One region of the Bacillus sp. K7 genome, then DNA from elsewhere that is predicted to be linked to it. Evidence: riboswitches for the same ligand, from Rfam matches in the RefSeq annotation. Region 1 holds a riboswitch; the other holds the start of a gene.
What was found. Region 1 has a riboswitch for lysine ahead of M1D98_RS13465 (aspartate kinase). Riboswitches for the same ligand answer to the same signal wherever they lie in the genome.
Positions count from the first base shown of each region.

Region 1 (11,520 bases):
ATTCCACATGGCCCACCCCATGGCCAAACCAGTCGTCTGCGATTTTCGCAAACTGATCACGCGCTCCGGTTGTCAGGAACTGATGATTCGGGGCAACCGAAGACTGGTTCAGCAGCCCTTTATATGAAAGAATTGTGCTGACTTCCCGGGCTGTTTCATCGCCGGACGAAATCATGTTTACGTGTTCTCCCATATATCTCTGAATGGAATCTTTTAAGATAGGATAGTGGGTGCAGCCTAAAATCAGCGAATCAATCGATGTGTCTTTTAACGGATACAGCGATGTTTTGACAATCTCGTCTGCTGTTTTGTCAAGAAACTTCCCGCTTTCCACAAAAGGCACAAGGAGCGGACAGGCAAGGTTCTCAACCTTCAGATCAGGATTTAATGCCAAAAGCGCCTCTTCGTACGCGTTGCTCTTCATCGTATTTTCCGTGCCTATGACACCGATATGCTGGTTTTCCGTCATTTTTATCGCTGCTCTCGCACCCGGCTGAATGACTCCGACCACAGGGATGCCGACGCTGCGCCGGATGTCTTCCAATGCGATCGCTGTTGCTGTGTTGCAGGCGATCACGAGCATTTTAATATGGTGGTTTTCAAGTAGATAATTCGTCAGCTCCCACGTGTATTGAAGCACTTCTTCTTCAGGACGCGGCCCGTACGGACACCGTTTCGTATCCCCGACGTAGATAATATTTTCTTTTGGTAGCTGTCTCATGATTTCCTTTGCAACGGTTAAACCGCCAACCCCGGAATCAATGACTCCTATTGGTTGCTCCAACAAAATCGCCTCATTTTCTCTTCATTTCATGCTGCAGTTTCATCAATGATTTTTCGAAGATGGCTACTTCTTCATCTGTAAACGTTTCGAACATATCACGCAGGTATTCCTGCCTTTTTGTAATGACCTCTTGGATAATCCGCTCTCCTTCTGGCAGCAGATGTATCCGGACGACACGTCTGTCCGCCGGGTCCTTGACCCGCTCGACAAGGTCATTTTTCTGCATGCGGTCGATTAAGTCCGTTGTTGTGCTGCATGCCAGATACATTTTACCCGACAGTTCGCCGATTGTCATATCTCCCAATTCATAAAGCCATTGCAGGCCGACAAATTGCGGCGGCGTAATCGCATATTGGTTAAGGATTTCTCGTCCTTTTTGCTTAATGATCGCGGCAATGTGGCGGAGTGACTTTTCTATATCCGCAACATGCTCCAAATGTTTTGATGTCATTTGTCCATCCCTCACTCAAGGATCTCTTACGCACAAAAGCGTTCCGTGTCTATTTTCCTTCTTTTTTGAAGAAAATGCAAGACTCCGCAAGAGAAATGGAGGACTTTAGGCAAACAACACCAAACAGAAACATGTATTGCTCTATCCGTTGCCATCCAACTTTTTGCATAGCAAGCCAAACATGGTTTGAGAACGTGCCGAACAAACAGGAATAACCGGCTCCTTCCTGAAAGAAGGAATACCGGCAAGGATTAAAGCTCTAGTTCACCCATTCTAAGAAGCTCAACAACGGCTTGCGAACGCCCTTTCACACCCAATTTCTGCATGGCATTTGAAATATGGTTTCGAACGGTTTTCTCACTGATAAATAGCTCGCTTGCAATCTCCTTTGTTGTCTTATCTTGAACGAGCAATTCGAACACTTCTCTTTCTCTTTTCGTTAGCAGCGGCTTCGATTGAAATTCTTTCTCCTTCAAGTATTGTAACCCTCCTTGCTAAGGTGAGAGCGAATCAGAAACGAATGGGTTTGATATAGTCAAGATATCTTATGTAAGAAGGGCACGGGAGGTGACGTTTACAAGAGAATTAGTTTATGGTGCAGGGAGCAGCGTTTCTTTCTCCTCATCTGTCCAGCTGACAGCCCTGCCGCTTTCCTTTGAGACTTGGACCATCACAACGGCTCCGGTGAAGCACGGTTCGCCTTTGCGATTCTCTCCGAGATAATGCAAGGTAAGGGATGAGCTGCCGACGGCGCTTGTTTTCACATAGATGCGCAACTCTTCATAAGGCATGACTTGGCGCAGATAATCGCATTGCTGGCTTGCCACGACCGTTATGGTCTGTTTGTTTTCATTCATCATATTCAGCTTTTTAAAATAAGAAATCCGCGCCTCCTCAAAGTATATAAAAGGTGTCACATTATTCATGTGTCCAAACATGTCCGTCTCGGAAAATCGCACGGATACTTGATAAAAAAAAGAAAAGGACGATTTCCATTCTTGAAACGGCATGTCAATATAAGCGGGAATCTTCATCTTTACTCATCTCCTTATGGTTAAAAAACCTCTCCCATGCGGAAGAGGTTTTTTCTTCTTATACTCTGTCGCTTCCGAAGAAATTACGGAACGCTTGTAAGTTTGTATCTCTGTTTAAGGCTGCAATCGAAGTGGTGAGCGGGATGCCTTTCGGGCAGGACTGAACGCAGTTTTGCGAGTTTCCGCAATCTGCAAGGCCGCCGTCATCCATCAGTGCTTCTAATCGGTCAGATTTATTCATGGCGCCTGTCGGATGGGCGTTAAACAGGCGGACTTGAGACATCGGTGCCGGCCCCATGAACTTCGATTTGCTGTTCACATTCGGGCAGGCTTCGAGGCAGACGCCGCACGTCATGCATTTTGATAATTCATATGCCCATTGACGGCGTTTTTCCGGCATTCTCGGCCCCGGTCCCAAATCATACGTACCGTCAATCGGTATCCAGGCTTTTACTTTTTTCAATGAATCAAACATTCTGCTCCGGTCAACCTGCAAATCACGCACGACCGGGAAAGTTTTCATCGGTTTTAAGCGGATCGGCTGTTCAAGCTGGTCGATAAGCGCCGTACAAGATTGGCGGGGTTTTCCGTTTATGACCATTGAACATGCGCCGCATACTTCTTCAAGACAGTTCATATCCCATGTGACAGGGGTTGTCTTTTCACCTTTCACGTTAACCGGATTCCGGCGAATTTCCATCAGTGCGGAAATGACATTAAGGTTTGGGCGGTATGGTACCTCAAATTCTTCATCGTAAGGCGTGCTGTCGGTTGTATCTTGCCGTGTGATAATAAATCGTATCGTTTTTTGTTCACTCATGATTATTTCGCCACCTTCTTCTTCGAGTAATCCCGTTTCCGAGGCGTTATCAGTGAGACATCGACATCCTGATATTCAAATTCCGGCGCTTCATACGGGCTTACATGTTTAGCTATTGTTGTTTTGAGCCATTCATCATCATTACGTTCAGGATAATCCGGTTTATAATGGGCGCCCCTGCTTTCATTGCGGTTGTAAGCGCCAAGGGTAACCACTCTCGCAAGCTGAAGCATGTTCGAGAGCTGGCGTGTGAACATCGCCCCTTGGTTGCTCCATTTCGTCGTATCATTGATGTTAATCTTTTTAAACCGCTCCATTAGTTCCTGAATTTTGTCATCCGTTTTCAATAGCTTGTCGTTATGGCGGACAACCGTGACGTTTGCCGTCATCCACTCACCAAGCTCTTTGTGAAGAACATAGGCATTTTCTGTTCCGTCCATACTCATAATCTCAGCCCATTTTTCTTCTTCTTTTTTGACGTGAGCGTCAAATAAAGAGGAAGACATGTCTTCTGCTGAAGATTCTAAGCCGTTTACATATTTCACCGCATTCGGTCCGGCCACCATTCCTCCGTATATCGCGGAGAGCAGGGAGTTTGCCCCCAAGCGGTTGCCGCCGTGCATAGAGTAATCACATTCCCCGGCTGCAAACAGTCCCGGGATGTTCGTCATTTGATCGTAATCCACCCATAATCCGCCCATTGAGTAATGAACCGCCGGGAAGATTTTCATTGGAAGCTTACGCGGGTCGTCTCCCATGAATTTCTCATAAATCTCAATGATGCCGCCGAGCTTAATGTCAAGCTCTTTCGGATCTTTATGAGAAAGATCGAGATACACCATGTTTTCGCCGTTAATGCCGAGTTTCTGGTTGACACACACATCAAATATTTCGCGTGTCGCAATATCACGCGGCACCAGATTCCCGTATGCCGGGTATTTCTCTTCCAGGAAGTACCACGGCTTTCCGTCTTTATATGTCCACACGCGTCCGCCTTCACCGCGCGCCGATTCACTCATCAGTCTTAGCTTGTCATCGCCCGGTATGGCTGTCGGGTGGATTTGAATGAATTCTCCGTTTGCATAATACGCTCCCTGCTGATAAACGATCGAAGCTGCAGACCCTGTATTAATCATGGAGTTCGTCGATTTTCCAAAAATAATTCCCGGTCCGCCCGTCGCCATAATTACAGCGTCTGAACGGAAGGATTCAATTTGCATGTTTGTCAGGTTTTGCGCAACAATTCCGCGGCAGGTTTTGTCGTCATCCAATACAGCGCCAAGGAATTCCCAGCCTTCGTATTTTGTAACCAGACCCGCAACTTCGTACCTGCGCACTTGCTCGTCCAGTGCGTAAAGCAGCTGCTGCCCCGTTGTCGCACCCGCATAAGCAGTTCTGTGGTGCTGTGTGCCTCCGAATCGGCGGAAGTCAAGCAGGCCTTCTGGCGTCCGGTTAAACATGACGCCCATACGGTCTAATAAGTGGATGATAGAAGGCGCCGCGTCACACATCGCTTTGACCGGCGGCTGGTTCGCAAGAAAGTCTCCCCCGTACACAGTGTCATCAAAATGCTCCCATGGAGAGTCGCCTTCCCCTTTAGTATTGACCGCTCCATTTATGCCGCCTTGCGCGCAAACCGAATGAGACCGTTTGACAGGAACGATGGAAAAAAGCTTAACCGCCATTCCTGATTCCGCTGCTTTAATTGTCGCCATGAGGCCGGCAAGACCCCCGCCGACTACGATAATGCTTGATTGACTCATGATAGCCCCTCTCCCTCTAGTAATCTAGTACTCTTATACAAATGCAAAAATCGCTTTTAAGCCTACGTAAGACAGTGCAACAAAAATAATCAGCGTAACGTAAGTCGAAATTCTTTGAGAACGAGGCGTTACCGTGATGCCCCATGTAACAGCGAACGACCATAAACCGTTCGAGAAGTGGAAAATCGTTGATAAGACACCGACAATGTAGAAGCCAAGCATAGCCGGAGAGCTCAAAATATTCGCCATCATGTCAAAGTTGACCTCAGCGCCCATTTGCGCTGCAATACGGGTTTCCCACACATGCCAGCTGACGAAAATGAGGGTGATGATACCGGTTACACGCTGCAGGACAAAGAGCCAATTTCTCATATAGCTGTATTGACCTGCATTATTTTTCGCAGTAAACGCTATGTACACACCATAAATTGCATGATAAATTAATGGTAAGAAGATAATAAAAATTTCCAAGGCATACCTGAAAGGCAGACTATCCATAAAATGCGCAGCATTATTGAATGCATCAGCGCCCCTTGCAGCAAACTGGTTGACGACTAAATGCTGAATGAGAAAAATGCCGACCGGTATGACGCCAAGCAAGGAATGCAATCTTCGAAAATAAAACTCTCTGTTCCCAGACATTACTTTACCCCCTGTTTGATAAGTGCGAAATGTGCTAAATCTCTTCCCCCACTTCTTTCAATTGTAAGCACTTTATTAAGATTTATTGACAATTTCATTTTACTCCTCCCTCAAAAGGGCGTCAAGAAAACGCGTACATAAATTACAATTTTCCGAATTAATTAGTTGATTCAAAAATTTTATTTTATCAGTATATATTTCTCCCTTAAAATTTCATAAGAATTACAGGATCATTCTGTAATACCTCCCCCTCTTTGGGCTATAATATACGAAGGAGAGAGGGGAGACAGATATGAAGTCTAAATTTGAAGCATCTATTGATCATTTAAAAGAAATCGAAATGAACGCCTACGCCTACGAACTAATACGAGAGATCGTTCTCCCAGATATGCTTGGCCAAGATTACTCTTCCATGATGTATTGGGCAGGGAAACATCTCGCCCGTAAGTTTCCTCTTGAATCATGGGAGCAATTTCCGGCTTTCTTTGAAGAAGCGGGCTGGGGAACCCTTACAAACGTAAGCGCAAAAAAACAGGAGCTTGAATTTGAACTTGAAGGGCCGATCATTTCCAACCGGCTTAAACACCAGAAAGAACCATGTTTTCAATTGGAAGCTGGTTTTATTGCTGAACAAATTCAATTGCTGAATGAGCAGATTGCCGAATCATATGAACAAGTGAAAAAGAGAGCCGATAAAGTGGTTCTGACTGTGAAATGGGATTTGAAAGATCCAGTGTAATCAAAAAGGCGGTGACTTCAATAGTCCCGCCTTTTTGATTGTCGTTACACAGCTGAAGGGTGTTTTGAAAGCTCAAATGCATCGTGCAACGCTTCGACCGCTTTCACCATGTCATTTTCGCTTACGACTGTTGACACTTTGATTTCAGATGTGCTGACCATTTTAATTAATATGTTTTTTTCCGCCAGTACAGCAAACATTTCTGCCGCTACACCAGGGTTTGAGACCATGCCGGATCCGACGATGGATACTTTGGCCAATTTGCTTTCTGTCTCGATTTTCGCGAATTCAAGCGCGCCCTTATACTCTTCAAGCACTGCAACGGCTTGGTTTGCGTCTTCTGTTTTGACAGAGAAGGAAATTCCGGTCTGATTGTCTCCAGCTTGCGTTTGGATAATGATATCAACGTTAATGTTTCTTTTGGCAAGTGTTGTAAATATTGTAGACAAGGTTGTCAGGCCGCCAGTCAGCCCGTAAATGGTTACCCTTGTGATTTGGTCTTCGAACGCAATGCCTCTGACAATTAAATTTTGCTCCATGGATGATTCCTCCTCAATTAATGTTCCCGCTTCTGTTTCTGTACTTGAACGTACTTCTAACGGCACTTCGTAATTTTTCGCAAATTCAACGGCTCTCGGATGAAGAACGCCGGCGCCTAAATTGGCAAGCTCAAGCATTTCATCGTATGAGATTCCGGCAAGCTTTCTCGCTGATTTCACATAGCGCGGATCGGTTGTAAACACGCCGGGCACATCTGTGTATATGTCACATTTATCCGCTTTTAATGCGGCAGCCAAAGCGACTGCTGTTGTGTCTGAACCGCCACGGCCCAATGTTGTGATCTCGCAATTGTCCGCCATGCCTTGGAATCCTGCGACAATCACAATCTTTCCTTGCTCAAGCTGGTCTGTTAAAACAGAAGTGTCGATATCTGTAATTCTGGCGTTTCCGTGTACGGATTCCGTGCGGATTCCCGCCTGCCAGCCAGTATAGGACACCGCGTCATAGCCTTTTTCATGCAGTGCCATTGAAAGCAGGGAAATCGTGACCTGTTCGCCAGTCGCCAGCAGCATATCCATTTCGCGTTTGCTCGGCTGGCCAGTGATGTCTTTTGCAAGGCTGACCAATGCGTCAGTGGATTTCCCCATAGCTGAAACGACTACGACGACTTGATGGCCTCTCTGTTTTTCTGCAATTGCGCGGTTTGCCGCATTTTGAATTTTTTCGACTGAGCCGACGGAAGTACCTCCGAATTTTTGTACGATAAGACCCATGAATGACCACCCTTTACATTTTGGTTCGTGCGGGTGAGGAGAAAGAGCGCTTTGTCCACAATAAAAAAAGCAATGAGAGGAATTTGCTCTCATTGCTTATCAATTAATCATCATAAATGATTATGAACAACGAGATAGCCCTCCAAGAAAATGATTTCTTGACAGCCTTACATTTATTCAATGCACGGCCAGCAAATAATACCGATGGGGTTTTATTTGCTTCGGCGACGCTCCCCTTTCAGCCTTTTTCACAGAATCCATCTTTCTCCAAAGGCTTACTTTTGAAGTTCGCACCTCTATCTTCACCATATAACACGATCTAACTATGAAATTAGTTCACATTTTATCAGATCTTTTTTAAAAGGACAACACTATTTTTGCAATTTGTCGTAAAGGAGCTGAGCCGCCGCTGCCGGAACACCCGCTTTTTTGAGGTCCTCAAGGCTTGCTTCCTTCATTTTTTTAACCGAACCGAAATGCTTTAACAGCATTTTCTTTCTTTTCTCTCCGATGCCCGGGATGTCGTCCAAGACGGATTGAAACGCGCTTTTTCCGCGGATTTGCCGGTGAAAGCTGATCGCGAATCGGTGCACCTCGTCCTGGATGCGCTGCAGGAGGTAAAATTCCTGGCTGTTTCGTTCCAGATATACCGCCTCCAGCGGTTCCCCGATGAGTAAATTTGAAGTTCTGTGTTTTTCGTCTTTTGCTAAGCCGGCGATGGGAATATCCAGGCCTAATTCATTTTCAATAACATCCCTTGCAGCGTTGATTTGCCCTTTTCCTCCGTCAATGATGATCAGATCGGGAAGCGGCAGGTTTTCACGAAGCACTCTTGAATAACGCCTTCTGACGACCTCTCTCATTGAACCGTAATCATCCGGCCCTGTAACGGTTTTGATTTTATATTTGCGGTATTCCCTTTTGTTCGGTTTGCCGTCGATAAATACGATCATCGCGGAAACCGGGTTTGTCCCCTGTATGTTTGAGTTATCAAACGCTTCAATTCTGTGCGGGGTATAAATATTCAAGGCTTCACCGAGTTTCTGCACAGCCCCGATTGAACGCTCCTCGTCCCGTTCAATTAAAGAGAATTTTTCTTTCAACGCGATTTTCGCGTTTTTATGGGCCAGCATAAGCAGTTCTTTTTTCGGGCCTTTTTTCGGCTGGTGGACGTTTGTTTCCAGCAGCTGCTCAATCATCGATTGATCTACGCTGTCCGGAACTAAAATTTCCTTTGGAAGGAAGTGGTTGTTTTTTGAATAAAACTGCCCGATGAACGTAAGGAACTCATCATCAGCTTCCTGATAGAGCGGAAACATGCTGACATCCCGCTCAATAAGCTTTCCTTGGCGGATGAAAAAGACCTGCACACACATCCATCCCTTATCATATGCGTACGCGAATACGTCACGGTCGACTAAATCGTTCATCGTCATTTTTTGTTTTTCCATCGTTGAGTCAATATGGGCGATTTGGTCGCGAAGCTCTTTTGCCCGTTCAAACTCAAGATTCTCCGCAGCTTCCTGCATCTTCTCTTCAAGCTCTTTTTTGACATCATTATAGCCGCCCTTTAAGAAACGGGTAATGCGCTCAACCAGCTCTCTGTTTGTCTCTTCGGAAATGTCCTTTACGCACGGAGCGAGACATTGGCCCAAATGATAGTAAAGGCATACTCTGTCCGGCAGCTTGGAGCATTTTCTGAGAGGATACAGCCGGTCTAGCAGTTTTTTTGTTTCTCTTGCAGCCTGTACATTCGGGTACGGCCCGAAATAACGCCCCTTGTCTTTTTTGACATTGCGGGTGACAATCAGCCTTGGATGGCGTTCATGGGTAAGTTTTATGAAAGGATAGGTTTTGTCGTCTTTCAGCATGACATTGTATTTCGGATCATGCTTTTTGATCAAGTTCATTTCTAAAATAAGCGCTTCAAGGTTGGAGGACGTCACGATATATTCAAAATCCTCGATTTCCGTCACAAGCCTTTGGGTTTTCGCATCGTGAGAACCGGTGAAGTAGGAGCGCACTCTGTTTTTCAGCACTTTAGCTTTTCCTACGTAGATCACAGTCTGCTGCCGGTCCTTCATGAGATAACACCCGGGCTGATCAGGAAGGAGGGCGAGTTTTTCTTTCAGTTGTTTGTTCATCTATTACCCTTCCTTATATTTAGTCCTTTATTTCCAGTTTAACACGAACGTTTGTTTTTCTCTACGGTTCACAATTGGCGAATAAAAAAAGCGATCCCTCAATCGGAATCGCTCTGGCATGTAAGCAGCCGTAAATTAAAGATGTTTGTTTACAAGCTCTTGAAGCGCTTCTTTCGGTTTGAAGCCGACAGAAGTTTCAACAACTTCTCCGTCTTTTAACACAAGAAGTGTCGGGATGCTCATAACGCCGTATTTTCCGGCTGTTTCTTGGTTTTCATCCACATCGATTTTTACGATTTTGAGTTTGTCTCCCATTTCTTGATCCAGTTCTTCAAGAACAGGTGCAATCATTTTACAAGGTCCGCACCAAGGAGCCCAGAAATCAGCCAGTACGACGCCTTCGCTTGTTTCAGCTGAGAAAGATTGATCAGTTGCTTTTACGATAGCCATTATTGAATTCCTCCAATTGTGAATGATGATGTTTAGTATAGCATCTCCCATTCGTTCACGCTATTTTAATGCTTAGAAATTATTTTCTCCTGATCGCAATCGGTTTACTCATTTTTGTCTTGATGGAATGGGATATGTCTTTTTTCATTAAAACACAAATCTGATAATGGCCCCGATCACTACAATTGCCCCGATGATCATTAGAATGGTACGAAGCATAGAATAACACTCCTCTTTACTGTCATGTACTTTACCATGCCCTCCCGGAGCAATTTTCAAACATGAAAGAGAGCGCCGGCATGAAGCTCCGGCGCTCTCGCTTGGTTAAGAATCAGCCCGCAGCGTGAGTAAGACAACTGACATAGGCGGGAGTTTTACTTTCAGTTTGTTTTTGTTGAGCGTGTATTGGCTGAAAGATTCCGGTTTGACGTGATGAGGATCGTCAAACGTGTTATGGGCATTCATTTTTTCTGCCGTGAGAATGACTCCAGAATGGTCCGCAGTCTTGTCAACACCTCTCAGTTCAATCTCGGCCTCCGCTTTGTTTTGATGGTCAATGTTGCAAATCGTAATATTGATATCGCCTTCTGCATGTTTCGAGGCTGAAACACTGATTTGCGGCAGCGTTTCTCCCTTCCATTCATAGTCAGCAGACGTTGTTTCAGTGTCTAAAAGAGAAGCATCCTGGTGTACCTTAAACATATCAAATACATGGTACGTCGGTGTCAAAAGCATCCGCTCTCCCTCAGTCAAAATCATGGCTTGAAGAACGTTTACCGTTTGGGCGATGTTGGTCATTTGCACCCGGCGGCAATGCTGGTGGAAAATGTGGAAGTGAGAAGCCGCCACCAGTGCATCGCGAATGGTATTTTGCTGATAAAGGAAACCAGGGTTCGTGCCCGGCTCAGGATCAAACCACGTGCCCCATTCGTCAATAATCAGGCCGACCCGCTGCTCCGGATCGTACCGGTCCATAATTGTGCCGTGTTTTTGAATCAGTTCGTCGATATATTTGGCCTTTTTCATTGTAATGAACCATTCATCCTCTGTGAATTCTGTCGCTGACCCTTTGCCTTTCCAGAAATCACCCGGAATCGTGTAATAATGAAGGCTCAATCCGTCCATCAGGCCGGCGGCTTTTTTCATAAGCACGTCCGTCCAATTAAAGTCATCTACATTTGCGCCGCCAGCAATTTTATAGATTTCATTGCCGCTGTAATTTCGCACATAGGTTTGAAAACGCCGGTACAGATCAGCATAGTATTCAGGGTGCATGTTTCCGCCGCAGCCCCAGTTTTCATTGCCCACCCCGAAATATTTCAGCTTCCAAGGCTCCTCTCTTCCATTTTGTTTTCTCCAGTCTGACATTGGAGTGCCTTCTTCAAACGTCATATATTCGATCCATTCCGCCATTTCCTG
Region 1 is NZ_CP096406.1:2,618,604-2,630,123, forward strand. It holds gene racE (glutamate racemase) at 1-787, opposite strand, end outside; gene M1D98_RS13430 (MarR family winged helix-turn-helix transcriptional regulator) at 795-1,235, opposite strand; gene gerE (spore germination transcription factor GerE) at 1,487-1,711, opposite strand; gene M1D98_RS13440 (acyl-CoA thioesterase) at 1,826-2,269, opposite strand; gene sdhB (succinate dehydrogenase iron-sulfur subunit) at 2,328-3,089, opposite strand; gene sdhA (succinate dehydrogenase flavoprotein subunit) at 3,092-4,852, opposite strand; gene sdhC (succinate dehydrogenase cytochrome B558) at 4,886-5,494, opposite strand; gene M1D98_RS13460 (YslB family protein) at 5,787-6,233, shown strand; gene M1D98_RS13465 (aspartate kinase) at 6,278-7,507, opposite strand; lysine riboswitch at 7,635-7,814, opposite strand; gene uvrC (excinuclease ABC subunit UvrC) at 7,879-9,651, opposite strand; gene trxA (thioredoxin) at 9,787-10,101, opposite strand; gene abfB (alpha-L-arabinofuranosidase AbfB) at 10,426-11,520, opposite strand, start outside.

Region 2 (11,520 bases), 480 kb from region 1:
AACGATCGCATCCGCGCTCGTGACGGTGGAACCCGGTGCCATTCGCGAGCTGCATTGGCATCCGAATACGCACGAGTGGCAATACTACATCTCCGGCCAAGCAAGAATGACCGTTTTTGCATCTGACGGCCATGCGAGAACGTTTGACTACCAAGCCGGTGATGTCGGGTATGTTCCGTTTGCAATGGGGCATTACGTTGAAAACACTGGAGATGAACCGCTAGTCTTTTTAGAGATCTTCAAAGACGACCACTATGCCGATGTATCTTTAAACCAATGGCTTGCAATGCTTCCTGAGACACTTGTTCAACAGCACCTTGAATTAGGCAAGGACTTTACCGATATCCTTTCAAAAGAAAAACATCCGGTTGTGAAAAAGAAATACAATAAATAAAAAACTGCCAGCCTGCAGAGAGCGTTAGTTCTCTGCAGGCCTTTATAAGGAGATAAACCCGTGAAACATCAAATGTCTTCAAAACGATTATTGCGGCTCTCTATAAAATACTGTTTGGCCGCGGCGGCAGTGGTGTTGACCTATTTTGCCGTCATCTATATATTGTTTTCGATAGCAGGAACGAGCTGCCGCTCAGCGGCTCATGTCCTGCTTTTTACCGTGTTGTTTCTTGTCCTCGGCCTATTCTTAGAACCATTGGAACGCCTGATGATACATAGCTTTACATTTTTCAAGACAGACAAACGCTTATTCATTCTTCTTGCCGGCATCGTACAGCTGCTGTTTTTGTGGATGACTGCCCATACGACAGACCAATTGATGAGCGACATTTGGCTGTCCACTACAGAAGAAATGATCGTCGCAGCCGTTTTTCTGATTTTAGACAAATGCAACTCAGCTCTTCCAAGCTAAAAAAAGAACGCATTCCAAATGGATGCGTTCTTTTTATTCATAGCGTAGCGCGTCTACAGGTTGAAGCTTCGATGCCTTGATGGACGGAAGCAAGCCGAAAATAATGCCGACTGCCATTGAAAAGATGAGTGCTCCGACCACAGCCGGGACGGAGACGATAAAAGGCATTGGAAAAACGACCGTCAGCAGCTTAGCGATGCCGAAGCCCGCCAGCACACCGAGTATTCCGCCAATGCTTGTCAGCACGACCGCCTCGGTTAAAAATTGAAATAAAATCACACGCCGCTTAGCACCGAGCGCTTTTTTAATTCCGATTTCCCTCGTGCGCTCCGTAACGGAAACGAGCATGATATTCATAACGCCGATGCCGCCAACCAATAGTGAAATACTGGCGATTCCGCCAAGCAGCAGTGCAAATGACTGATTAAAGGACTCCACTTCCTGTGCGATCTCCTGAAGATCCATCACACTATACTCTGCTTTTGCCAACTCAGCATCTGACAGCCCTTGGTTTAAAAGATCAGCAGCCATCACGCCGGCTTCTTGGATATGCTCAGAAGAATCGGCCTGCACAGCGATCTGTGTCGGCGCGTCAAATCCTTCGATGAGCGGCCACACCTTTTTCGGCACGTACAAAACCGGGTTCGCGTAATCACCTTCAAACATGCTTTCCTGCTGATTTTTTTCTGTAAAAACACCGGCAACCTTAAACGGCACACCATTCATCTCAATCTTTTTATGCAGAGCGTCTCCGTCTGGAAACAGTTCATCTCTGGCGGCTTCATTGATCATCACCACTTGGCGTGTGCTGTTCAATTCATTTTCCGCCAGCTTCCTCCCTTCGGTTATACGGACTGGGAACATATCAAAGTAGTCACCGTCAACTCCGTACACTTGGGGGTACGAAACGTTTGTCAAATGAAAGACGCTCGAACCTTCAGACAAGTAATATAAGGATAATCCTTTGACCATAGGATCAGATTTAATTGCCTTTACTGTTTCGTCAGTGACAGGCGGCGCGGACGTGTACGAAACCTGATAGCCGATGCCCTCCTCTTCTCCGCCTGACGGCTGGTAGACAACATTGATCGAGTTATTTCCCATGCCGATCATGCTTTGCTTTAATTGTTCGCTTTGTCCCTTCAGCATCGACACAATCGCAATAATTGCCGCTATGCCGATAATGACACCGAGCATGGTCAGAATGGATCTTAATTTATGAGAGAAAATGGATTGAAAGGAGATTCGAATATGCTCAAGCATGGCTGATATCCCCTCTCTCATCTAATACCAATTCTCCGTCTCTGATAAAAACGGTTCTGTCAGCTTTTTTGGCAACATCCGGGTCGTGGGTAATCATAATAATGGTCTTGCCTTCCTGATGCAATTCAGAAAACAGCGCCAAAATTTGTTCGCTTGATTTGGTATCAAGCGCCCCGGTCGGTTCATCAGCCAAAATAAATCTCGGCTGATTGACTAAGGCTCTCGCGATCGCCACCCGTTGCTTTTGCCCGCCTGACAGCTTCGGAGGCTTGTAGGAGACCCTGTTTTTTAGTCCGACCTTTTCCAGCGCTTCATAGGCTCTCTGCCTTCTCTCTTTTTTCTTCACTTTATTGTAGATCATCGGCAGCTCGACATTTTGCAGCGCGGTGAGACGCGGCAGCAGATGAAAGGTTTGAAACACAAACCCGATTGATTCGTTGCGGATTTCGGCTAAGGCACCGTCTTTCCCTTTCAAAATATCGATCTGGTCAAGCGTATAGGTTCCCGAGGTTGGCCTGTCCAAACAGCCGATGATATTCATTAACGTTGACTTTCCAGAACCCGAAGGCCCCATAATCGCCAGAAACTCGCCGGCTTGGACCGTCAGATTAATATGTTTCAAGATCGGAACTTCTTCTTTTCCCAGCTTGTACGATTTTGAAATATTATTCAGTGTCAGCATTGACTGTAACCTGCTTTCCTTCCTTGACCGCGGGATCAGGATAGATCACATAATCGTCCGGCGTCAGGCCGCTCTTAATCTCCACCATGTCATTTTCATCAGTGTCCCCGATTTCAACAGGCTGCTTGACCGCTTTCTGATTCTCATCCGCTTTCCACACGTACGGTTCGCCGTCATCCTGAATGACCATGTCGGACGGCAGTTTAATCGCGTCCGCATCAGCCTCATCGCTCATCACCTCGATGTTGACATGATAGCCGACTTCGAGACCTTTATGGCTGTCTAATAAAATAGTGAACGGATAGTTAGAGGATTGAGGGTTCATTTCTTCTTCAGCATAACTTTCTTCCTCACCCTCGCCTGTTCCCGCTGGAAGCTTGCCTATCGAGGTGACCTTTCCTTTCCACTCGCCTTCACCGCCTGTTTTCAGCGTGACTTTGACTTTGCTGCCTTTTTTCATTGTGTCCATTAACAGCTCGTTGATTTGGCTTTTGACTAGATATTTGCCCGTGGAAACAATCTGGATATACGGTCCTCCTGCCTGATCGCCCGTTGCCCCGTCAGCAATATCCTGATTGACGCTTTGAACGATCCCGTCATGCTTGCTTGTTATGACATTGGAGCCTTTGTTTTTCGTAAGGGCTGACAGCTCTTTTTGATGCTGCTTCAACTCAAGCTGGCTTGTTTTTAAATCGAAGTTGGCCTGGTCAAGCTCATCTTGCAGCTGTGATTTCTCTTCTTTTCCGGCTGTTTTCAGCTGTTTTTCCGTTTCCGTTATTGATTTTTGCAAACGGCTGATTTGCAGGTTAGTCATTTCGATTTGCAAATTGGCTTGCTCCACTTCGTCAGAGTGATCCTCGCCCTCATACTCAAAAAGTTTATCGCCCTTTTTGACCTGATCGCCTTCTTTGACGTATGTTTTTTTAATGCTGCCTTTTTCTGAATCGATATAGACTTTCTGCTGTTTCTCAGGTTCAACCTTTCCCGAGAAGGTTTGGCCTGATTCTGAGTCTCCTCCCATGTATACCGCTACCGATTCAGCATAGGGTTCCGATGATACGGCAATTTGGTTCATGTGGGTAAAAACGTAAACACCGCCGGCGCCGATCCCTGCCAATACAAGCACACCGGCACATATCGCACCGGTAATAAGCCATTTTTTCTTCTTGGACACAACGATCTCCTCTTTCTGTAAACTATGTAATATTTTCGAAACATTCTAACCAATATTATCTATTAATTCAAAAAGACTTGCAATCTTTTTATTAAAATGAAGCAATCAAATGGTGAAATTGTATTTTCAGGGCCGAAAATAAAAACTCCCGGCTCTGAACCGGGAGTTTTCTTACACAGAAACAAGTGTTTTTTCCTTTTTAATCAGATCATAGGTCAAGCATACAGGTTTATTGGTGCGGGGATCAGTGACGATTTCAGCATCAATTTGAAATACCTGCTTCAAAATGTCCGGTGTCATGACCTCCAGTGCTGTGCCTTCCTTGATGACCGCGCCTTTTTTGAGCGCGATCATATAATGAGAAAAACGGGCTGCGTGGTTCAGGTCATGAATGACCATTAGAATCGTCCGTCCCTGTTCTTTGTTGAGTCTGTCAAGCAGCTGAAGAATTTCTAGCTGGTGTGCGAGATCAAGATACGTTGTCGGTTCATCCAACAGCAACAGTTCCGTCCCTTGCGCAAGCGCCATGGCAATCCAGACGCGCTGACGCTGTCCGCCTGACAGGGCCTCAATCGGCCGTTCAGCGTATTCAGCCATTCCTGTTTCTTCTAGCGCCCATTTGATGATCCGGCGATCTTCATCATGTAATCGGCCAAATCCTGATTGATGCGGAAACCTGCCGTACGACACCAATTCATACACCGTTAAACCGCTTGGCGCTTCAGGTGTCTGCGGCAGAATCGCCATATCTTTCGCAATGTCCTTTGTAGGCATTTTATGAATCGCTTTACCGTTTAAATAGACGGCACCTGTATGTGAACGCATAATTCTGGACATTGTTTTTAATATCGTTGATTTCCCGCAGCCGTTCGGGCCGATTAAGGTAGTGATTTTCCCTTTAGGAACCGATATATTTAAATCTTCTACAATCACCCTGTCACCATAACCAATTCCAAGCTGTTCCGTTGTTAATGAATTCATATTCGGCCCCCTCCTCTAATTCGTTTTCATCAATAAATAAATAAAATAAGGCGCGCCTAACACGGAGATAACAAGGCCGACCGGAATTTCTGACGGTGCCAATACATTTCTCGCCAGCGTGTCAGCGAGCAAAAACAGAAATGCGCCGATGAAGGCGGAGACCGGTATCAGCGTCTGGTGACGGGGACCGGTAAGCCTTCTCGCCACGTGGGGCGCGATCAATCCGAGAAACGCGATCCCCCCTGCTGCTGCCACGCATGAAGCGGCAAGAGTGACCGCTGCCAGAAGGAGAATCCGTCTTTCCCTTTCAACAGCAGTGCCCAGTCCGGTCGCTAATTGATCTCCGAGCTGCAAAATGTTCAAATAGCGTGCCTTATATAAAGTAAACGGAAGCAAGATCACAATCCAAGGAAGAATCGCCCAGATCATATTCCAGTTCGCCCCCCAGATCGAGCCGGAAATCCAAACCGCGGCTTGCATAAAATCATGAGGGTCCATCTTGAGCTGAAAAATCAGCAGCAAAGCATTAAATCCGGCATTCACGCCAATACCGACTAAAATCAGCCGAATCGGTGTCACACCTTTTTTCCAAGCCAGAAGATAAATGAGAAACGCGGCGAGGAATGCGCCCGCCAAAGCACTGAACGGAAGCATAAATATTCCGAAAAAGCTGAGATTTGAAGCTGATTCTTGAAAAAAGTATATAAAAAGCACAACAGCAAGCGAGCCGCCGGCGTTAATGCCGAGAATGCCGGGCTCAGCCAGATCATTTTGAGATACGCTTTGCAAAATGGCCCCGGCAACAGCGATTCCTGCCCCAACGAGCAATGAAAGGATGATCCGCGGCAGCCTGAACTCAAATAAGACAAGTTCATCACGCGCCGTTCCTTGGCCGAAAAAAACTTGGAGCGTTTTAAGCGGTGCAATTTTGATGACACCCAAAATCAAGCTGATAAAAAAGACCATTACGATCAGCAGAAAGGTCACAGCCATCACAACGAGCGGTTTTTTCGTTTTCATTACAGCCCTCTCCTTTCCCGACGTGCCAAGTAAAAGAAAAAGGGAACGCCGATGAGAGAGGTCAGCGCGCCGACAGGTGTTTCAAAGGGCGCGTTTACAAGTCTTGCCGCAATGTCAGCAAACACGAGCAATACGGCGCCAAGCACCGCCGAACAAGGAATGATCCATCGATAATCCACACCGACCAAAAAGCGGGTAATATGCGGTATAATCAGCCCGATGAATGCGATGGTGCCGGCAATAGAAACAGCGGCTCCCGTCAAAATCACAACGACAAGCATGCCAACCACCTTCACCGCCGATGTATATTGTCCAAGCCCTTTCGCCAGCTCGTCACCGAGACTTAACACTGTCACAGACCGGGCGATGATAAACGCCAGCGTTAAACCGGCCGCCCCCGCGAGAAGCAAAAGATGGACACCTGACCATTTCACGCCCGCTACCCCGCCAGCATACCAAAAACTGATATCTTGAGCGACATCAAAGCGGATGGCAACGGCGGTTGAAATGCCTGTAAAAAAATAAGAAACTGCTGATCCTGCCAGCGCAAGCTTTACCGGCGTAAGTCCGCCCCTTGAAAACATGCCAATCCCCATTACCGTAGATGCCCCGAGCCCCGCTCCTGCAAAGGACCATAGCACAAGCCCCATCATAGAAAGTCCGGGAAAAAAAGCAAATGCAATCGAAACGGCAAACGCAGAGCCTGATGTCACGCCCATAATTGAAGGTTCTGCCAAAGGGTTTCTCGTCATCCCCTGCATGATCGCGCCCGACACCGCTAACAAAGCGCCGACAAGCGCAGCGGCAGCCGTTCTCGGCAGGCGAAGGTCGTGTATGATTTGGTGGGAGGTCTCTTTCGGCTGAAAATGAAAAATGGCGTCCCACACCGTGCGCAAATGAATATCGGCCGCACCGAGGGATATGGATAAAAGCGCGCCAAGACATAGTAAGGCTATTCCTGCAATAAGGACAATGACCGCGCCAAAAGACCTGGACGTCCATTGGTTTTCTTCTGATATCGTCTGTATATTTTTCCTTTGACTCAACAGCCGAACTTCCTTTCTCATACTGATAATGATTATCAATTATTGTTCCAGTATATCAATTTTTCTGCTAATGGAATAGAGCGTTCTGAACAAAATGAGCATATGATTGTAAAAAATACCGTGTCCAACTGGCTCCTGCAATGGTATAATCACATTTGATAATGATTCTCTTTATCATCTATTTTCCAGAAAGAAGGTATGAGATATGACCCATATATACAAGAAACTCGGAGCCGCGTTTTTTGCCCTGCTATTGATTGCTGCACTGGCAGCCTGCGGAAATCACTCTGAAAGCAAAGGATCTTCCTCTGATTCAAACGCCGAAGAAACCGTTACATATAAGGCTGAAAACGGCAATGTGAAGATTCCTAAGCATCCTAAACGGGTGGTTGTCATGGCTGACGGCTACTACGGCTACTTCAAGACACTCGGCATCAACGTCGTCGGTGCGCCTGAGAACGTATTTAAAAACCCTTACTATAAAGGAAAAACCGACGGTGTCACAAGCATCGGAGACGGTACTTCAGTTGAAAAAGTCATTGATTTGAATCCTGACTTGATTATCGTTTGGACAACGCAAGGCGCTGATATTAAAAAACTTGAAAAAATCGCGCCGACCGTCGCGGTAACATACGACAAGCTCGACAATATTGAGCAGCTGAAAGAGTTCGCAAAAATGACGGGAACTGAAGATAAAGCAGAAAAATGGCTGGCTGAGTGGGATAACAAAGTTGCTGCGGCTAAAACAAAAATCAAAAAAGCCGTCGGTGACAAAACAGTCTCCATTATGCAATCGAACGGAAAAGACATCTACGTATTCGGAAAAGATTTCGGAAGAGGCGGAAGCATCATTTACAAAGATCTCGGTTTGCAAGCCACAAAGCTGACAAAGGAAAAAGCCATTGATCAAGGGCCGGGATATACAAGTATTTCATTAGAGAAGCTCCCTGACTTCGCCGGAGATTATATTTTCGCAGGTCCATGGCAAGCAGGCGGCGACGATGGCGGCGTATTTGAAAGCTCCATTTGGAAAAATCTAAACGCCGTTAAACATGGCCATGTCTATAAGATGGACCCGATAGGCTTCTACTTCTCTGACCCGATCTCATTAGAAGGACAGCTAACATTTATTACGGAAAGCTTAACAAAATAACAAAAGAGCCGCCTGCCCGCGGCTCTTTTGCCACATCTATAAGGAGCGGCTCATTTTGAACCACATCGGATATTTTTTTTCGCAATTCATATTTAGCCTCATCATCATCGCGATCAGTTTTTTTAACGGTCTCTATATCGGAAAACCCTTTTCTAGTGTGCTTCTAGTATTTATCTTAGTGCTCGTTCTGTTTGATTTGCTGGAAAGGCTAAAAAAACGATTTTTGCATATTCGATTATCAGTCAACATTTTTCTCTCAATTTCTGCTTTCCTGTCAGCAGTTTTAACAATCGGATTACTAACGGGAGAAATGATGATTTTATAACAAAAGACACCTGACAAAGCGAATCAGGTGTCTTTTGTTTATGCTTTCTGAAACTTTTTAACAACAAATGGATAAACGATCAATCCGACAAAGAATAAACCGATGCCGAGAATAAATGTCGTTAAATCCGCTGTGCCTGTTATGATGACAAACAATGAGTACGCGCACGCTAATATCGCGATCAATCCGTCTTTGACACGGGAGCCTCTCAGCTGGTCATACGTTTCACCTTTGATGACAAGCTTCAAACTGTAAATCGCTGATACTAAATACGGAATTAAATAGGCAAGCGTTGCCGCTGTCGTTAAAAACGTAAATGCGTCACTTATTGTCCGGGAAATAACCGAGAAAATGAAGACTTGTGACATGACATTTGTAATGATAAGTGCGACAACCGGACTTCCCTTTTTATTCGTTTTCGCAAAGAATGCCGGAAAATCCCCCGCTTTAGCCGCTTGATATGGAACCTCAGAGCCGAGCAAAATCCAGCCGAGCATCGTTCCGAATAAACAAAGGATGGCCAAAAGTGCCATAATCACGCTTCCCGCGTTTCCAACAATCGCATACAGCACATCAACAAACGGTTTTTCAGAACCGACAAGCTTATCATGCGGCAGAACACCCATCGTAATCAAAGTCACAATAATATAAATGCTCAATGCAATCAATAATCCGGTAATTGTCGCGCGTTTCACCTCACGCTGAGAGCGCGCACGGCCTGACAGAATAACCGCTGATTCAATGCCGACAAACGCCCACAGTGTAGAAATCGCTGCGTTATGCACCTGCCCGCCAATTCCAATGCTTGTGCCGTTTTCTCCTTGAACCGGGAAATAAAATTGATCGAATAATGCCGTTTGAAACACAAACAATCCGGCAACGATAAAGAAGACAAAACCTAATACTTTAGAAAGCGTCGTGACAAAGTTCAATTTACTTGCACCGTTAATGCTTGTAACGAGAATCGTGTGCGTGCCCCATAACAAGATCGTACATACAGCAAACGTCAGCAATTGGCCAAGAGTCACCTCTTGCCCGCCGATCGAAAACATTTCACGTTTATCAACCAGGATCGGGAAGAACGAAGTCAAGTAACCTGCGAGACTTGTGATAATCGCCACGTTACTGATCCAGCTCGCCACCCAGTAGCCCCATACCATTGTGAAACCGGCCGCGTTCCCTTTTTTCGGATCAGAGAACAGCGCCCTTGCATAACTTTGCGGTCCCGCTTTCAGTTCAGGCTTGCGGATGGACAAGTGTCCGAAGACAAGTGCAATCATCAGCACGCCGGCACCTGTCAAAAGCCAAGCGGACGTGGCGCCAAACGGACTTGCGATTGAAGCAAGCGAGCTCGGCAAGGAGAAAATTCCCGATCCAACCATATTTCCAACGACAAACGCCGTTAATAACCAAAAACCCCATTTTTTCGTCTGTTCCATTCCAGTACCTCCATGATTCTTTGTACGGACCAGACCCCGAGATCATGTAAACGCAAAAAAAGCCTGAACAAAAGTCCATGCTTAAAGAAACACACACCCTTGATCTCCGGATAGCCCTCCGCGAAAAAGCACGCGGCAGTCCTGCACTTATTCAGATACAGTCCCAGCATAGAGAAGGATCGGCTTTCTCCACACTTCGGCGCTGATGCCTTTTACACATGTTAAACAGCTCCTGTCAGCCTGGCATGTGCTACTCATCATCCGCGCAACCTCTACCTCACTGAGAAAGAGTGAGGATTTAATGATTCAGTTACTCCCAGAAGGTTATCAAAGAAAGGATGATCTGTCAAAGGGAACAGATGGAAATACGGATAGAGCCCTAGCCCTATCCGCATGTGATTATCGATTATTTTTCTTTTTTTGCACTGCTTCTTGAAGCGGATCATCTTTTAAGGCTGAACCCGCATCTTCAAGAGCTCCCTGAATGACGTTTTTTTCTTTTTCAGAACGTTTTCCTTTATCTTTATTAAAGAAATCCATTCGAATCACCTCTTTTAGAAAATAGGTACATGATTAAGATGCCTTTTTCTCAAAAAATTATACGAGAAATGTTTTATCGTTCAAAGTCCTGTTGATCAAACATACATTCTCTTGCTATATTTGTAATTCAGAGATTTTTTGCAAAAGATAAAGGAGAAGCGGAAAATGACAGGAAAAACACACATCATGGGAGGCATCGCTTCTTGTACGGCAGCGGCTTATTATTATGGATTTGATCCTGCGCTTATGGCAGCGTCCGGCGCGGTTGGGGCATTGATTCCCGATATCTGCCACACGCAAAGCAAAATCGGGAGAAGATTTCCTATCCTTGCGAAAGTCGTCAGCTCCGTTTTCGGCCATCGGACGTTTACGCACAGCCTGCTGTTTCTGCTCATCATGTTTTTTGTCACAGCCACATATATTCCAGATAAAAACATATCAACCGGACTGATGATCGGAATGGCGAGCCACTTGATCCTTGACGCTTGGACGGTGAACGGAATTAAACTGCTATTCCCATCAACGATTCGCGTGAGGCTCCCATTATATATGAAGACAGGCAGTTTTTCTGAGCAGCTTGTGTTAGCCGGCCTGACAATTGCTTCATGTTACTACTTTTATATGCTGTTTCATGGACGCATGATTTAAATGTGAGTGCTGACGCTTGTTCTAACGGGCTGTTTTTAGTAGATTTTACATAAGAAGCATTTCATGCAGATGACCAAGAAAACGTGAGGAGCCATATTAATGAAAGGAACCTTTTTTCATAATCAGCGGTTTTTATGTATTTCAATCGTATTCATGTGGGTGAAAACGTATGCGATTTATAAACTCGGCTTTCATTTGCAGATTGATTCCCTATTGGAGGAGCTAATCCTGCTGATCAATCCGCTCAGCTTTATCCTTCCTTTATTCGGGATTGGCCTGCTCCTGAAAGATATCAAGCAGCGGGTCTTTTTGCTGATTGCCAATTTGGTTCTGACTGCCATCTTGATCTCCAATACGATTTTTTACGGCTTTTATATCGATTTT
Region 2 is NZ_CP096406.1:3,100,996-3,112,515, forward strand. It holds gene oxdC (oxalate decarboxylase) at 1-394, shown strand, start outside; gene M1D98_RS15925 (regulatory YrvL family protein) at 455-865, shown strand; gene M1D98_RS15930 (ABC transporter permease) at 899-2,128, opposite strand; gene M1D98_RS15935 (ABC transporter ATP-binding protein) at 2,121-2,810, opposite strand; gene M1D98_RS15940 (efflux RND transporter periplasmic adaptor subunit) at 2,794-3,984, opposite strand; gene M1D98_RS15945 (ABC transporter ATP-binding protein) at 4,156-4,965, opposite strand; gene M1D98_RS15950 (FecCD family ABC transporter permease) at 4,981-5,985, opposite strand; gene M1D98_RS15955 (FecCD family ABC transporter permease) at 5,985-7,031, opposite strand; gene M1D98_RS15960 (iron-hydroxamate ABC transporter substrate-binding protein) at 7,237-8,184, shown strand; gene M1D98_RS15965 (hypothetical protein) at 8,240-8,509, shown strand; gene M1D98_RS15970 (amino acid permease) at 8,548-9,948, opposite strand; lysine riboswitch at 10,052-10,231, opposite strand; gene sspJ (small acid-soluble spore protein SspJ) at 10,348-10,488, opposite strand; gene M1D98_RS15980 (metal-dependent hydrolase) at 10,654-11,136, shown strand; gene M1D98_RS15985 (LTA synthase family protein) at 11,236-11,520, shown strand, end outside.
Region 2: linked by a shared signal. The riboswitch ahead of M1D98_RS15970 (amino acid permease) and the one ahead of M1D98_RS13465 (aspartate kinase) in region 1 are both predicted to bind lysine.